3 regions of the Pseudomonas sp. ABC1 genome follow, and region 1 is predicted to be linked to each of the others. Evidence: riboswitches for the same ligand, from Rfam matches in the RefSeq annotation. Region 1 holds a riboswitch; each other region holds the start of a gene.
What was found. A riboswitch is a leader RNA that binds a small molecule or an ion and turns the genes downstream of it on or off. The one in region 1 is predicted to bind cobalamin.

Region 1 (5,837 bases):
GCGCAGGGTCGAGATCAGCAGCCGCGCGGCATTCAGGGGCTGCAACAGGTCATGGCTGGCCGCTGCCAGGTATTTGTCCTTGCTGAGGTTGGCCGCCTCGGCGGCATCACGCGCCTCGCGCAGCTCACTCGTGCGCTCGGCGACACGCAGTTCCAGTTGCTCATTGAGCTGCATGAGATGCAGTTGGGCCTGCTTGCGCTCGGTGATGTCGGCGACGAACCCTTCGACCAGCGCCTCGTCACCCGGCTTCAGCAGCAGGTTCATCATCACGTCGATGGCGCTGCCGTCCTTGCGACGCAGGCGCGTTTCATAGCCGAACAGGCCTCGCTCCTGGCTCAACGTCCGACGGATGCTGACGAGCTCGGCCTCCCCACCGACGAACAGGTTGTGCGAGCGCTTGCTCAGCTCGCACATGGCCTGCTCGACCGACTCATAGCCCAGCATCCGTACCAGCGCCGGGTTCGCCGCACGCATGCCGCCCTGCAAGCCGGCCTGGAAGATGCCGTGAACAGCATGCTCGAACAGCCACTTGTAGCGGTTGCGCTCTTCCTCCAGCTCTTCGAGCCGTGCCTGCAACTCCGGGTAGTGGCTCTTGCGCGCCGAATGGGTGCCCAATCCGAGCAGGCCGGCCAGGGCCTGTTGCTGCTCGTCAGAGGGCTTCGGCATAGACGACCTCGACATCACGCTGTGTCGACGAACGCGGGTTGGTCAGGATGCACGGGTCCTGCATGGCGTGTTTCGACAGCATCGGAATATCGGACACCGAGACCCCGTGCAGGCTCAACGTCTGGCGGAAACCCACGGACTGCTTGAACTCGATCAGGTGCTGGACCAGGCGATTGCGGATCTGCACGTGGGTCAGGCCGCGCACGTCGATGCCGAAGGTTTCCGCCACCACCTTGAAGCGCTCCGGTGCCGCTTTGTAGTTGAAGGCCACCACATGCTCCACCAGCGAGGCGTTGCACAGCCCGTGCGGCAGGTCGAGATAGCCGCCCAGGCTGTGGGACATGGCATGCACGGCGCCGAGAATGGCATTGGAGAACGCCAGGCCGGCCTGCATGCTGCCCAGCATGATCTTCTCGCGCAGGGCGATGTCCTGCGGGTTGGCGATCATCTGCACCAGGTTGCCATTGATCAGCCGCATGGCCTCCAGCGCGTGGGGGTCGGTCAGCGGGCCGTGCCCGGTGGAAACGAATGCCTCGATGGCATGCACCAACGCGTCGATCCCGGTACAGGCGGCCAGGAACGGGTCCATGCTGAGCGTGGTTTCCGGATCGATCAGCGACACATCGGGCACCGCGGCCTTGCTGACGATGGAGAACTTCATCTGCTCTTGCTGGTTGGAGATGATCACGAACTGCGACACGTCCGCCGAGGTGCCCGCCGTGGTCGGGATGAGGATGAGCGGCGGACTGGGCACACGCAGCGTGTCCACACCTTCAAACTCGGTGATCGGCCGCCCATGGGCGACGGCGATGCCGATACCCTTGGCGCAATCCATCGGGCTGCCGCCACCGACCGCGACGATGGCGTCGCACCCTTCGCTGCGATACACCTCGCTGCCATGCATGACTTCATGGGTACGCGGGTTGGGTGAAACATCGGTGAACAGGCAATGGGCGATGTTCTGCCGCTCCAGGCTGGCCTGTACGTCCGCCACCCAGCCCGCCGCGACGACGCCGGGGTCGGACACTAGGAACACCTTGCGCGCGCCGAAATTGGCCGCGCAATTGCCCACGCTGTGGCGGCAACCGGCACCGAAAATGATTTCCGGAGAAACAAATTTGCGCTGCAAGCTGATGTCCGGGCTCATGTAACGCTCTTTATTATTTTGTAACGGTCGGCACAGCCTACTGCATTGCTCAACCATTGCAATGCATACCAAGGTTGTGTCCGGACGACCACTTCCCCCCTTGCCTGGCGCCTCCGTTCCGGGCAGCGCTCCGGCATGATCGAACGGACGCACCGCCATGGTTCGCTTGCGCAAGCCCTACCCTGTGGTTATAGTCCTGCGCCGCGACGATCCGGCCGAGAATGCAACACGTTCCCGAATGAAGTTTCGAGAACGGAAGGCCGCCGGATGTTGCAACCGCTTGCCCGAGTGGTGAAATGGTAGACACAGGGGACTTGAACATTTGAGCCCTCAAGGGGAAACCCCTGAGGTGAAGCCCGTCAAACTCGGCGAACGCCCTGGATATCACGGTATCCGAGCCAACGCCGAGCCAAGCCCGGTCCCGCGACCGGGAAGGTGTAGAGAGCAGACGGCGGGCACCTACGGCTGAATGATGGCTAGGGTGAAGGCGTGCTCCAGACCACGAACGCAGCGTTCCAACGGACGCGACGGCGGCGAAAGTCGAAGTGGTAAGAAAATCCCCCGCTGCAAGGCGTGCCGGTTCGAGTCCGGCCTCGGGTACCAGTTAAAAGGCCACTTCCGTCCTTGCGGAAGTGGCCTTTCTGCTTTCAGATCCGGCCTGGCACAACCGATTGACGTAACCGGCCGGCGATGTTCAGATGCCCGACTGTTTCAGGTGTCCCATGTCTTGCGGCATGGGGTTAAACGGGAAGCCGGTGCGTCATCTGCATTGACCAGTCCGGCGCTGCCCCCGCAACGGTAAGCGAGCGAAACATTCGACAGACCACTGTGCCAGCCGGCATGGGAAGGTGAATGTTCCATGCCCCTCGCAAGCCCGGAGACCGGCCTGATTCCAACGAACGGCAACCCGCGGTGGGCGGGCGCAGACCGATGGGCAGGCCATTCCCCGCACCGCCCACCCTTGCGCACATCCCCTGCCCGGCTGCCAGGCCCCATCCTGTGCAACTGGAATCACGATGCCCACGCCATCCCCTGCTGCGCCGCCTGCCACCTCGGTCTGGAGTGACCGCGAGGCCGCCTTCTATGCCGAACACCTGGCGGCGTCCGACTACCTGTCCACGGTAGGTACAGCCCTGCGCCAGACGTTGGGGCACTGTGGCGACCTGCTCGACATCGGCGCAGGTTCCGGCCTGCTCGGCCAGGCACTGCTGCAAGACAGCGGACGCTGGACAGCCCTGGAACCCAACGCCTACATGCGCACCTGCATCAGCGCTCTCGCAGCCCGAACGCCAGGTATCGAGCTGCGCCTGCATGACAGCCTGTGGCAAGACATCCCCCGTCTTTCGCTGGCGCCCGCCGAGGTGGTGCTGTGCGCCAATATCCCGGTGGCGGACGGCCAGGCACGCCACCTTCTCGAACATGTCCGCCCCCTGGCACGCCGAGCCCTGGCCTGGAACGTGCCGGCCCAGGAAGGCCCGCGCACCTATTGCCTGTCCGGCTTCCTGCCCGCCTCTCTGCACGGCAGCGACACCACCCCCGGCCACCTGCTGGTGCTGGACGACCTCGGCGAACGGCTGCGTCCGGACGCCATTCACTTCACCCACTGGCGCTTTTCGACCGTCTTTCCCCACTACGACGATGCCCTGGCGCATTTCCAGGAAAAGCTCGGCCCCCTGGACAAACAGCGCCTGCGGCACTTGCACGCCCACCTGCGCGAACACTTGCAGGAAGTTCCCGGCGGCTGGCTGGCCAGCGCCCCCAAATGTGCCGCCACGCTGATCTGGCACGCCTGACCACGCGACTCGAAGACAGAGGACACCACATGCCTTACACACGTATCACCCTTGGCAGCCTGCCTCTGCTGTTCGGCATGGCAGGCATTGCCGTGGCGGACAGCAGCCCCGGCATCCTGCAGATGGACTCATCGCTGATCAGCGCGCCGCGCGCCAATGAGTCCCTCAGGGACACCACCTCCACGGTCCAGGTCATCGACAGCGAACAGATCGAGCGCTCGTCGGCACGCAGCCTCACCGACCTGCTGGCCGAGAATGCCGTCGGCTTCTTCAGCGAATGGACGCCGGGGCAGACCTCGATCAACATCCGTGGCGGCTCCACCGACGGCCAGGGCCGCGATTACCGCAGCCAGGTGACGGTACTGGTCAACGGCCGCCGCTCGGGTACGGCGAACATCTCCAAGCTGTCGCCAGCCCAGGTGGCGCGCATCGAGATCATCCGCGGCCCGGCATCGGTGATCTACGGCAGCCAGGCCATCGGTGGAGTGGTCAACATCATCACCCGTGACGGGCGCAACACCAGCGGCAACGGCGCCACCCTGCAAGCCGGCTCCTGGGGGCTGGGCCAGGGCTCGCTGTACAGCAGCGGCATGCTCGGCGCGCTGGACTATTACATCGGCTTCGATGCCGGGCGCCGCAGCGACTACCGCAGCGATGACGGCACCCAGCACAACACCGCCTGGAAACGCCGTGGCGGCCTGCTCGCCCTCGGCTACGACGCCGGCGACGACCAGCGCTTCGAGCTGACCCTGCGCTCCGACGGCATCTACGATGCCGGCTTCCGGGGTTCGCAGTGGGACTACAACAACTACGACAACCGCTACAACCAGTCCATCGAGGCCAACTGGACCGCGCGCGTCGGCGACTGGATGAACTGGGCGGCCCAGGCCTATGCCTTCCGCGACGTCGACGACCTGCACTGGGGCTCGGAACGCCAGAGCAGCGGCGCCGCCGGCTTCAGCAAGGACAACATCGAGCGCAAGCTCAGTGGCTACGGCCTCAGGCTGACGCCCCAGATTCTGCTGGGCCCGAGCACCGACCTGCTGCTAGGCGTCGACCTGGAGAAGAGCAAGCTGCGCAATGAGCGCTTCCGTGTCTCGGTCAGCGGCTCCACCAGCAGCCAGGCCGCGCCTTACGACATCAACTCCGACGACCTCTCCGCCGCCCTCTATGCCGAGCTGATCCAGCGCCTGCTGGACGATCGCCTGACCCTGCGTGGCGGCGCCCGCTACAGCTATGGCCGCTCATCCACCGTGGCCACCGATCACATGCCACTGCTGGAGGAGAAGACCCGCAGCTTCAATGACGTCACCTACAGCCTTGGTGCCGCCTTCCAGGCACTCGACTGGCTGAAACTGCGTGCGGGCGTCTCCACTGGCTTCCGCGCTCCACTGGCCGGCGAACTGGCGGCCGACTTCACTACCACCAGCGGCACCCAGACCCTGGGCAACGCCAGCCTGAAGGCGGAAACCAGCCTGCAGTTCGAAACCGGCCTGACCGTCGCCCACGGCAACCAGTTCTTCGATCTGGCACTGTTCCAGAACCGCATCCGCGACCGCATCACCACCCGACCGCTGAGCAGCACGGTCAGCCAGTACACCAATGGCCAGGGCGATGCGGTGATCCGTGGCCTCGAAGCACAATGGCAATACGACCTGGCCAACGCGCTGGCCCTACAGGGCGAACAGCTACTGCGGCTGAACGCCAGCGGCATCTGGAACTTCGACATGGAAGACCGGGGCGCTTCGAGCACCCTCATCGGCACGCACCGCGACCAGATCCAGCGCATGTACCAGCACCAGGCCAGCCTGGGCCTGATCTATGGCCGGCAGAACGCCTGGGACCTGGGCCTGACGGCCATCCTGCGCGGGCCGATCTTCTACAACACCGAAGAGAAACTGCTGATCCCGGCGGGCGAACCGCATGCCAACTACGTGCACCGCAAAGCGTCGTTCTGGGTCTTCAACCTGCGTGGCAACTACCAGCTGACCCGCGACCTGTCGCTGTTCTCGGGCATCAACAACCTGTTCGATATCGACCGCAGCTCGCTGTTCATCGCCACCGGCAACCACTCCACCAGCGCCGACCCGGCAGCCTCGAACGGCGGCCTGGGCAACAGCAACCCGGGACGCGAGCTGTACCTCGGCGCGCATTACCGCTTCTGATGCCGCGTATCTGGCCGCTGTGGCTGATGCTGCTGAGCGGCATCGCGCTGGCACAGCCCGTCGACA
Region 2 (5,837 bases), 1.7 Mb from region 1:
GCCGACGCATCGGCGACCTGCGCCTTGTAGCCGGAGATAGAGCGGGCGAATACGTTGTAGATGACCACGGCGGGGATCGCTGCCACCAGGCCCAGCGCGGTGGCCAACAGCGCTTCGGCGATACCGGGTGCCACGACGGCCAGGTTGGTGGTCTGGGATTTGGCGATGCCGATGAAGCTGTTCATGATCCCCCACACGGTACCGAACAGACCGACGAATGGAGCCGTCGAACCGATGGTCGCCAGCACGCCAGTCCCCTGGCTCATGCTGCGACCACTGGCGGCGACAAGACGCTCGAGGCGGAAACTGACGCGCTCCTTGATGGCATCCTTGTCGGTGCTCTTGGAGGAAAGGTTCAGCTCTTCCTGGGCATCTTCGATCAGCAGTGTGCTGAAACTGTTCTGGGCACGCGCCTGGTCGGCAGCCTGCTTGAGTGTGCTGACGCGCTTCAGGGCACCGACTTCGCCGCGCAGACGGCGCTTGGCACGAATAAGTTCGAGGCCTTTGGCGACCCAGATGGTCCAGGTAATGATCGAGGCGATGACCAGACCGATCATCACGGCTTTGACGACGATATCCGCGCCTTGGTACATGCCCCACGGGGAAAGGTCATGGGCGAAGCCGGCGGAGAGTTCATCTTCTGCCAGGGCCTCTTCAGCTTCAGAGGTGCCGGTTTCGTCAAGAGCCTCGCCATCGACGTCCGCAGCACCCTCGACAGTGCCCTCGCCATTCTGCGCGGCAGCGACGCTACCTGCGGCAAGCGGATCAACCGCTGGCGCTTCACCAGAGGAAGCGGCAGGTGCCTCATTGGCGGCAGGTGCGGCAACCGGCGTCGTTTCATCGGCCTGACTTGCGGGCACGAGTGACAGCGTAAGCAGAACAGCCACGAACATGCGCAGAGCTGCGCTATTGAACGGGGCGCGGGAGAAGATCGATTTCATGCGGGCCACACCTGATCTGAGCGGGACGGACAGTGGCTCGAATAGGATTCGACGAGCCAGAGCAAGCGGTAATTATCGCAAATAGTTATCGTTCATTAAAGGAATAAAATTAATTTTCCTTCACGAAGTCATTAGCGTACCTGAACAGGGGGTGGGAAATCAGCCAGAATCGCAGCACGAACCACTCCCATGCACCTTATGAAGCCCTGACTACAGCGCCGTTACAGCGCTCCGCGAACCTCGTTCGCAAATAGGGATAGGGCACCCGCCACATATCCATTAAGATGCGCCCGCCGGTTTCCACCAGGAATTAATAGGGAATCCATGGTGGCCTGACGGCCTGGCGTCATCCTTGCAATTGCAAGCACGCCCGGTCACAGCCATCGAATGGAACTGCCCCCGCAACTGTAGGCACTTGGCATCACTGCGAAATATGTCACTGGAGCATGCTCCGGGAAGGCTGTGGTGATGCAATGAAGCGCCAGTCAGGAGACCTGCCGGCACGAATCGAACTGACCGGCGGGGTGTCCGGGAGGGAGAGCCTTGGCCGGCGCTGGACCTGGCACGCACACCCGTGATCCGTCCCGTCCGCCTTGAACCCTTCTCCTTGCGCCTGCCGGAATACCGCCATCCGCTCGCCTGGAGAACCCCATGCTGCTATCCCGTCTCGTCCTCGCCGGCGCCGTGCTTGGCCACTGCGCCTCGGCACTGGCCGCCACGCCGACCCAGTACCCGCTGAACATCGAGAACTGCGGCCACACCCTGACCTTCAGCGCCGCTCCCGAGCGGGCCGTGACCATCGGCCAGGCCGGCACGGAAATTTTCTATGCACTGGACCTTGGTAATCGCCTGGCAGGCACCTCGCTCTGGTTCAACGATGTGAAGCCGGCCTACAAGGCGCAGAACGACAAAGTCGAGCGCCTGGCCGACAACGACCCGAGCTTCGAATCGGTGATCGCCAAGCGCCCCGGCCTGGTGCCGGTGCAGTTCGAATGGATGGTCGGCGAACAGGGCGTGGTCGGCACTCGCGAGCAGTTCCATGAGCTGAATGTGCCCACCTATATCCTGCCCTCCGATTGTGAAGGCAAGGACAACCTGACCGGCGCCGACGGCACGCGCCTGCAGCCGTTCAGCATGGACTCGATCTACAAGAGCGTCGAACAGCTGTCGACCATCTTTGACGTGCGTGACCGCGGCGATGCCTTGGTCGCCAACCTCAAGCAGCGCCTGGACGACGCCCGCCACAGTGTCGAACAACGCAAGCTCGGCGATGTTTCCGCCGTGTTCTGGTTCTCCAGCGCCGACCTCGATATCGACCCCTACGTCGCGGGCCGCAAAGGCACGCCCGACCTCATGCTGAAGACGCTGGGACTGCGCAATGTCATCGAATCCGACGAAGAGTGGCCGACCGTCGGTTGGGAAACCATCGCCAAGGCCAACCCGACCGTCCTGGTGATCGCCCGCATGGACCGCCGCCGCTTCCCGGCCGATGACTACCTGAAGAAACTGGAATTCCTCAAGAGCGACCCGGTCACCCGGCACATGGATGCAGTGAAGAACGACCGCATCGTGATTCTCGACGCCAACGACATGCAGGCCTCGATCGGCACCATCGACGGTATCGAGCAACTGGCCAAGGCCATCGGCGAGCTCGACCTGTCCAAATGACCCTTGCTCCCCTGCTGCGCCACTGCCTGCTGCACACCCTCTGGGTGTCGGCACTGTTGCTGGTGGTGGTGATCGGTGGCGTCGCCATCGGTGAAACCAGCATCCCGCCGGCAGTGGTGTTCCAGGTGCTGGGCAACAAGCTGCTGGGCATGGGCTTCGTCCTCGACCCGATCGACGAGGGCATCGTCTGGAACTATCGCCTGACCCGCACCCTGGTGGCCGCCAGTTGTGGCGCAGGCCTGGCGATCTCCGGCGTGGTGCTGCAGGCACTGCTGCGCAACCCGCTGGCGGACCCTTACCTGCTGGGCATCTCCGCCGGCGCCTCGACCGGCGCGGTACTGGTGGCGATCATCGGCATCGGGGCGGGCGCGGTGTCGCTGTCACTGGGCGCCTTCATCGGCTCCATCGCCGCCTTCGCACTGGTCGCCATGCTGGCGCGAGCAGCCGGACGCGGCGCTCTGAGCGGCAATGCACAGATCATCCTGGCCGGTATCGCCGGCTCGCAATTGTTCAACGCCCTGACCGCCTTCCTGATCGCCAAGTCGGCCAACTCCGAACAGGCACGCGGCATCATGTTCTGGCTGCTGGGCAACCTCAGCGGCGTGCGCTGGCATGACGTGACCCTGGCCCTGCCGGTGGCGCTGGCCTGTACCCTCGTCTGCATCTGGCACGCTCGTGCGCTGGATGCCTTCACCTTCGGCAGCGACTCGGCGGCGGCCCTCGGCGTGCCGGTGCGCCGGGTACAGGCCTTGCTGATCGCCATCGCCGCACTGGCGACGGCGGTGATGGTGTCCATCGTCGGCGCGATCGGTTTCGTCGGGCTGGTGATTCCCCATGCCGCACGCCTGCTGACAGGCGCTCGCCACGCACGCCTGGTGCCAATCAGCGCCCTCGCCGGGGCGGTGTTCCTGGTCGGCGCGGACGTGATCGCACGCACCGCGATCAAGGGCCAGGTACTGCCGATCGGTGTGATCACAGCGTTGATCGGCGCACCGATCTTCGCGCTGATCCTGATCCGGGGGCGCTCGGCATGAGCCAGGACGACATCCTCCTCGAATGCCGCGAGCTGGGCTGGCGCGTCAAAGGCACGCCGATCATCCAGGGCATTTCCCTGGCGCTGCGACGCGGTGAAACCCTGGGCCTGATCGGTCCGAACGGCTCGGGCAAGTCGACTCTGCTCAAGGTGCTTGCCGGCCTGCGCACGCCCAGTGCCGGCGAGTTGTACCTGCAAGGCCAGCCCATGACGCGCCTGCCACGGCGCCAGGTCGCCCAGCGCCTGGCGTTCGTCGAACAGCACGCGGAAACCGCCGAGTCGATCTGCGTGCGCGACGCCGTGGAACTGGGCCGGACACCCTGGCTGTCGGCACTGCAGCCCTGGTCCGCGGAGGATTCGTCCATCGTCGCCGAGGCCCTGGCGGCGGTCGGCATGGGCCATATGCGTGATCGCGTATGGAACACCCTGTCCGGTGGCGAGCGCCAGCGCGTGCACATCGCCCGCGCCCTGGCGCAGCAACCCGAACTGCTGCTGCTCGACGAGCCGACCAACCACCTCGATATCCAGCACCAGATCGCCATCCTCGGCCTGGTGCACCAGTTGCCGGTGACCGCCCTGATCGCCCTGCACGACCTCAACCAGGCTCTCGGCTGCGACCGCGTCGGGGTGATGGCGGGCGGTCGCCTGGTGGCCCTCGGCGCACCGGAAGAGGTGCTGACCCCCGACTGCCTGCGCCAGGTATTCGGGGTCGAGGCGCGCTACCTGACCGACCCCTATGACGGCAGCCGCGTCATTCGTTTCCAACCCCTCACTGCCCCTCGGAGTGCATAGAAGACATGCGTACCCCCCTGAGACACGCCGCCCTGTTCGGCGCCCTCGCCCTGGCCTGCGTACCGGCCTGGGCCGAAGTCCATGAAGTGAAGATGCTCAACCGTGGCGCCAGCGGGGCCATGGTCTACGAACCGGAATACCTGGTGGTCGCACCGGGCGACAGCGTGAAATTCATCGCCAGCCACAGCACCCACAACGCCGCCAGCATCCCCGGCTTCCACCCGGAGGGCGCGGCGACCTTCAAGGGCCGGATCAACGAAGAGATCGAAGTGACGCTGGAGCAGCCGGGCTTCTACGGCATCCAGTGCATCCCGCACTACGCCATGGGCATGGTGATGCTGATCCAGGTCGGCGAACCGGGCCTGGATCAACTGGCGGTGCCTGCCGGCCTGCCGAACCGCGCCGCCGAGCGCTTCGCCAGGATCGTCGAGCAGGCGAAGGCGGCTACAGGTATTTGAGCCAGGCGATGTCACGGCGCCGCGCCTTGAGCGCGGCGAACCAGCGCACCGGCGGGTAGAGCGCGACGGACAAGAGGATGCTGCACAGCCAGATGGCGAGCATCGAGTCGAAACCGAAGTAGCTGCCCTGGTTCAGGCCCCAGATCGCCACGCAGGCCAGGTAGAGAAACTTCAGCACATAGAGGTGCAACAGGTAGAAGAACATCGGCGCGCCGCCGAACACCCCGAGTACCCGCACCGCCCGCTGCGATTGCAGGCGCTCGAAGGCATGCAGGAGCAACAGGCCAAGGCCCAGCGTCAGTGCGATGAACAGCAGCGAAGGTGGGTACTTGGTGATGTTGAAGAAGCTCATCAGGGTCTGCAGGGCGTTTTCACCGACGATCCAGGGTTTCTCGCCATAGCCGTTGACCAGACGCAGCGCGACGAAGCCCGCCAGCACGGCGAAACCCGCGCCCAGCAGAAGACGCTGACGTCGCGGGGCGCTGGCACTGCGGGCGAACCAGGGGCCCGCCGCGTAGCCGAGGGCGATGACGCCGATCCACGGCAGCAGCGGGTAGGACGTGCGCAGGCGCAGGGCGTCGGAAACCTCGATCCAGCCCCGGTCATGCAGCACGGCCCAGGGAATGTGCAGCGCTGATTCGACCGGGAAGTGCACGCCGTCGAGCAGGTTGTGCCCGGCGACGATCAGCAGGCCGAGGACGGCGAGCAGCGGGCGGGGCAACCAGACCAGCGCGGACAGCGCCAGCATGCTCAGGCCGATGGCCCAGATCACCTGCAGGTAGATGACGCTGGGCGGGAACTGGAAGGTCCAGGCGAAGTTGACCAGGGTCAGCTCCAGCAGGACCAGGAACAGCCCGCGCTTGAACAGGAACGCCGAGGCCTGGGCCGCGCCCTGGTACTTCTCGGCGTAGAGGAAGGCAGACAGGCCGGTAAGGAAGACGAAGA
Region 3 (5,837 bases), 760 kb from region 1:
CGGACCGCATCGCCCCGCGCGTCTTGCTGGCCGACGAAGTGGGCCTCGGCAAGACCATCGAGGCCGGCCTGGTGATCCATCGCCAGTTGCTCAGCGGCCGGGTTGGCCGGGTGCTGATCCTGGTACCGGAAAACCTGCAGCACCAATGGCTGGTGGAAATGCGCCGGCGCTTCAACCTGGAAGTGGCCCTGTTCGACTCAGAGCGCTTCCTGCAGAGCGATGCCAGCAACCCCTTCGAAGACACACAACTGGCGCTGGTCGCGCTGGAATGGCTGCAGGACGACGAGCAGGCACAGGATGCGCTGTTCGCCGCAGGCTGGGACCTGCTGGTAGTAGACGAGGCCCATCACCTGGTCTGGCACCCCGAAGGCGCCAGCCCGCAGTACCAACTGGTCGAGCAACTGGCCCAGGTCACCCCTGGCGTGCTGCTGCTCACCGCCACGCCGGAACAACTGGGCCTGGACAGCCACTTCGCCCGCCTGCGCCTGCTGGACCCGAACCGCTTCCATGACCTGGAAGCCTTCCGCGCCGAAAGCGCCCATTACCAACCCGTGGCTGAGGCGGTGCAGGAACTGCTCGACCAGGGCCGCCTGAGCGACCAGGCACGGCAGACCATCCTCGACTTCCTCGGCGATGAAGGGCGCAGCCTGCTCGACGCAGTCAACCAGGGCGATGCCGAGGCCGCTCCGCGCCTGGTGCGCGAGCTGCTGGACCGCCACGGCACCGGCCGCCTGCTGTTCCGCAACACCCGTGCCGCCGTGCAAGGCTTCCCGGAGCGCCAGCTGCACCCTTACCCACTGCCCTTCCCCGAGCAATACGCGGCGCAAGCGGACAGCGAACGAGCGGAGCTGTACCCGGAAGTCGCCTTCCAGAGCCAGCAGGGCGAAGCCGAAACGCGCTGGTGGAACTTCGACCCACGGGTCGAGTGGCTGATCGACACGCTCAAGAGCCTGAAGAAACACAAGGTGCTGGTGATCTGCGCCCACGCCGAGACCGCCCTGGACCTGGAAGATGCCCTGCGCGTGCGCTCCGGCATCCCGGCCACGGTCTTCCACGAAGGCATGAGCATCCTCGAACGCGACCGCGCCGCCGCCTACTTCGCCGACGAAGAGTTTGGCGCCCAGGTGCTGATCTGCTCGGAAATCGGCAGCGAGGGGCGCAACTTCCAGTTCGCCCATCACCTGGCCCTGTTCGACCTGCCGGCCCACCCGGACCTGCTGGAGCAGCGGATCGGCCGCCTGGACCGGATCGGCCAGCGCCACACCATCCAGTTGCACGTGCCTTATCTGGAGAGCAGCCCGCATGAGCGACTGTTCCTCTGGTACCACCAGGCCCTGAACGCCTTCATCAACACCTGCCCGACCGGCAACGCCCTGCAACATCGCTTCGGCCCGCAACTGCTGGCCCTGCTCGATGATGCCGAGGCAGCCCCCTTCCAGGCCTTGCTGGAGGAGGCCCGTGGCGAGCGCGAGCGCCTGGAGGCCGAGCTGCATAACGGTCGCGACCGTCTGCTGGAACTGAACTCCGCGGGCGGCGAGAAAGGCGCGGCCCTGGTCGAAGCCATCGAAGAGCAGGACGACCAGTACAGCCTGCCCATCTACATGGAGAGCCTGTTCGACGCCTTCGGCATCGACAGTGAGGACCACTCCGAGAACGCCCTGATCCTGCGCCCCAGCGAGAAGATGCTGGATGCCAGCTTCCCGCTGGGCGACGACGAGGCCGTGACCATCACCTACGACCGCGCCCAGGCGCTGTCGCGCGAAGACATGCAGTTCATCACCTGGGAACACCCGATGGTGCTGGGCGGCATGGACCTGGTGGTATCGGGCTCGATGGGCAACACCGCGGTGGCGCTGCTCAAGAACAAGGCCCTCAAGCCGGGGACCGTGCTGCTGGAGCTGCTGTTCGTCAGTGAAGTGGTCGCACCGCGTGCCCTGCAACTGGCGCGCTTCCTGCCACCGCTGGCGATTCGCTGCCTGCTCGATGCCAATGGCAACGACCTCGCGCCCAAGGTCGCCTTCGACACCATCAACGACCAGTTGGAAAGTGTCCCCCGCGCCAGCGCCAACAAATTCATCCAGGCACAGCGCGACATCCTGGCGCGTCAGATCGCCGTTGCCGAAGGCAAGGTCGCGCCCAGCCACGCCAAGCGCGTCAGCGAAGCACAGCATCGCCTGACGGCCGACCTGGATGAAGAACTGGCACGCCTGATCGCCCTCAAGGCGGTCAACCCGAGCGTACGCGACAGTGAAATCGACGCCCTGCGCAAGCAGCGCGAAGACGGCCTGGCCATGCTGGAAAAAGCCGCGCTGCGCCTGGAGGCGATCCGCGTACTGGTCGCCGGCTGAAGCACTGCCCATCCCTTGCGCACATAAGGTCCAGGCCTTATCGTGCGCACGCTTCAAATCCCTGCAGGTGTGCCCCCTGGGCATTAAACGGGAAGCCGGTGAGCCCCTTGGCAAGGCCGGCGCTGCCCCCGCAACGGTAATCGATCACGACTGACCCTCGGCACCCGCTCATGCGCCACTGCACCCCGGTGTGGGAAGGCGAGCGGATGGATCGAAAGCCCGGAGACCGGCCTGCATGGAACCCACTGGTGTTGCGGAGGGCAGCACCATCAGGCTCCGGCGCGTCCGGGCGCCTGCTCCTGCCCTCCTCAAAAGCATTACGCTCTTTTGAGGATTTACCCGATGAAACTGTCCCGTCTTGCCCTGGCCATCAGCCTGCTGCCCCTCGCAGCGCACGCCGTTGCCGAGGATGATCCACTTGAACTCGCCCCCACGGTCATCACCCGCGCGACCGACCTGAAGAACCCGGCCCCGGCCAGCGTTGCCGTGATCACACGGGAACAGATCGAATCCAGCGCCAGCAACAACCTGCTCGACCTGCTGCGCACCCAGGCCGGCCTGCAGATCCGCGACACCATGGGCGATGGCAACCGTGCCATGCCCAGCCTGCGCGGCTTTGGCGAAAATGCACCGAACAACACCCTGGTGGTGGTCGATGGCCGCCGCCTGAACCAGCCCAGCCTGGCCGGTCCCGATCTCAACAGCGTGCCCCTGGCCAATATCGAGCGCATCGAGATCATCCGAGGCGCCGGCACCGTGCTCTATGGCGACCAGGCCGTGGGCGGGGTGATCAATATCATCACCCGCACGCCGCAGCACAATGAGGCCTATCTGGAGGCCAGTCGCGGCAGCCATGACCTGGAAGCCTATCGCGGGCATGTCAGCCAGCAACTGGGGGCAGGCTTCTCGCTGTATGCCAGTGGCGAGACGCGCAACACCGACAACTACCGCGACCATAACAACGGCAACTACAGCAATGCCTTCGGCCGCCTGCGCTATGACCATGCCAGCGGCCATGCGCTCTACGAATACCAAACCGTCGACGACGAGCTGCTCTACCCCAACGCCATGTCCCGTGCGCAACGCAGCCTCGACCGCAAGTTCAGCAACTCGCAGGCCTGGTTCGACAGCAAGACGCAGGTGCACCGCTTCGCCCTCGAACAGCGCCTGGGCGATATCTGGGGCCTGAACTTCGACTACAGCGAGAGCGACCAGGATGGTGTTGGCAGTTGGGGGCCAGGCTCCGACTACACCCAGGACACCCGCACCAAAACCTTCAGCCCACGCCTGACCGGCCGCTTCGACAATCGCCTGGGCCAGGCCGAGTGGCTGCTGGGCCACGACCATGTCACCAGCGACTACGAGAACCGTGCCTCCTGGAGCGCCACCCTGACCCGCCAGACCCTGCGTGACTGGTACACACAGTTCAGCCAGACGTTCAATGACGAACTGACTGCCACCCTCGGCTACCGCGCCAGTGAAGTCGACGACGACAACCACGGCCTAAACCGCAAGCACCGGGACCGTGAGGGCAGCACCAGCATCGGCCTGAGCTGGCAGATCGACCCGAACCTGCGCACCTTCATCAAGCGTGAAGACGTGCTGCGCTGGGCGAATGTCGACGAGAACGCCTTCACCGCGCCCGAGGTGGTATTCCTCAAGCCGCAGACTGGCGACTCCTGGGAAACCGGCATCGAATGGAAGGACCAGCGCCAGCGCTACCAGGCCACGCTGTATCGCCTGGCCCTGGACAACGAGCTGATGTACGACCCCTTCGCCAACGGCCCCTACGGCCCCGGCTCGGGCGCCAATATCAACCTCGACAAGACCCTGCGCAAAGGCCTCCTGCTGGAAGGCGAGCGCCAGTTGAGCGACGCCCTCAGCGTCGGCGCCCAATATAGCTTCACCGACGCCGAGTACCGGGCTGGCACCTTCCAGGGACAGCAGGTGCCCTGGGTCTCTCGCCACAGCGCCAGTGCCCATGTCGCCTATCAGCTCCTGCCCGGACTCAAGGGCTACCTGGAGACGGTCTACACCGGCAAGCGCTACTACTCCGGGGATGACGCCAACACGCAAGGCCAGGCAGGCAGCTACACCCTGTTCAACGCAGCCCTGCGCTACGACTATCGCCAGTTCAATACGCGCCTGCGCCTGAACAACCTCACCGGCAAGCGTTACGACGGCTTCGCCAGCAAGACCAGTCGCTATCCGGCGGCGGAAGAAGACATCCAGCTCAGCGTCGGCTACCGCTTCTGACAAGAGCCCGTGGGGTGCGCCCAGCGCATCGGGAATCGCACCCGACGCCCTCCACTCTTCGCCCCTCGCCCACTCATGGGAGAGGGGCGGAGAGATGGCCTGTACCCTGTCAGACCCAACCCTGCCCCTTCAACTCACTCTTCAGATAGGCATAGTAGACCGGCGCCGCCACCAGCCCCGCCAGGCCGAATGCCGCCTCGAACACCAGCATCGCCAGCAGCAGTTCCCAGGACTTGGCCTTGATCTGGGCGCCAACGATCCGCGCGTTGAGGAAATACTCGACCTTGTGGATCAACACCAGATACCCCAGGGCCACCAGGGCGATCCAGATGGACAAGGACAGGCCAACGACGAAGATCACCGTATTGGAAATCAGGTTACCCACCACGGGCAGCAGGCCCGCGACGAAGGTCACCAGGATCAGTGTCTTGACCAGCGGAAAGTGCACACCGAACAACGGCAGCACGACCACCAGGAAGACTGCGGTGAACAGCGTGTTGAGCAGCGAAATCTTCACCTGGGCGAAGACAATGTTGCGAAAGGCCATGACGAACAGCCCCACCCGCTCCAGCAGCGCCCCGGCCAGCGGCCTCAGGCTCTCGGGCGCCGGCATGCGCTGCAAGGCGATGACGGCCCCCAGCACCATGCCGATCAACACCGTCACGAACAGGTGCACCGCGCCGCGCCCCAGCAATTGCAGCTCGCTGATATGCCCGCGCAGCCAGTCGTAGAGCGTCTGGCGGATATCATCGACATTGGCCGGGAGATAGGCCACCAGCGAATCGGGCAATTGTGCCCTGGCGCGGTCGATCAGCCCCATCAGCTTGCCCAGCAACTGCCCCGGGTTGCTCACCTCATGCAGGATGAAGGAAAACGCACCGGCGAATATCAGGCCGAGGCCGAGAATGACCACCACGCTCAAGAGCCCCACCGCCAGCACACGCCCAAGATGCCCGGCGAACATATGTTGCAGCAGCGGCGTCAGGCTGTTGATCAGCGCATGTACCAGCAGCCCCGCCATCAGCGCAGGCAGCAACTTGAACGGCAATACCAGCAGCAACGCGACACCGATGATCGCTGCACTGGCAATCTGAAACGCGGAAAATGGCTTCATGGGACCTGCCAAAGAAAAGTGGACTTCACAAGGTCCGCCCGAAAAGCCTCGAACAAAGACAACTGCGTCGAAAATGGTGGGAAAGCACTGCCTTATCCACAGCAAACAGGCATTTCCGC

Region 2: it holds a riboswitch for cobalamin, as region 1 does, so the genes downstream of both, HW090_RS10445 (ABC transporter substrate-binding protein) here and HW090_RS02550 (class I SAM-dependent methyltransferase) in region 1, are expected to answer to the same signal.
Region 3: it holds a riboswitch for cobalamin, as region 1 does, so the genes downstream of both, HW090_RS06110 (TonB-dependent receptor) here and HW090_RS02550 (class I SAM-dependent methyltransferase) in region 1, are expected to answer to the same signal.

The regions. Positions count from the first base shown of each region.
Region 1 covers NZ_CP058349.1:631,383-637,219, forward strand. Annotated here, with positions in the region: gene HW090_RS02540 (NahK/ErcS family hybrid sensor histidine kinase/response regulator) at 1-666, opposite strand, end outside; gene ercA (alcohol dehydrogenase-like regulatory protein ErcA) at 650-1,813, opposite strand; cobalamin riboswitch at 2,510-2,718, shown strand; gene HW090_RS02550 (class I SAM-dependent methyltransferase) at 2,830-3,606, shown strand; gene HW090_RS02555 (TonB-dependent receptor) at 3,636-5,771, shown strand; gene HW090_RS02560 (ABC transporter substrate-binding protein) at 5,771-5,837, shown strand, end outside.
Region 2 covers NZ_CP058349.1:2,361,653-2,367,489, reverse strand. Annotated here, with positions in the region: gene exbB (tonB-system energizer ExbB) at 1-941, opposite strand, end outside; cobalamin riboswitch at 1,219-1,458, shown strand; gene HW090_RS10445 (ABC transporter substrate-binding protein) at 1,593-2,609, shown strand; gene HW090_RS10440 (iron ABC transporter permease) at 2,606-3,643, shown strand; gene HW090_RS10435 (ABC transporter ATP-binding protein) at 3,640-4,434, shown strand; gene HW090_RS10430 (pseudoazurin) at 4,440-4,892, shown strand; gene HW090_RS10425 (DUF1624 domain-containing protein) at 4,879-5,837, opposite strand, start outside.
Region 3 covers NZ_CP058349.1:1,388,347-1,394,183, forward strand. Annotated here, with positions in the region: gene rapA (RNA polymerase-associated protein RapA) at 1-2,348, shown strand, start outside; cobalamin riboswitch at 2,397-2,598, shown strand; gene HW090_RS06110 (TonB-dependent receptor) at 2,691-4,604, shown strand; gene HW090_RS06115 (AI-2E family transporter) at 4,714-5,718, opposite strand.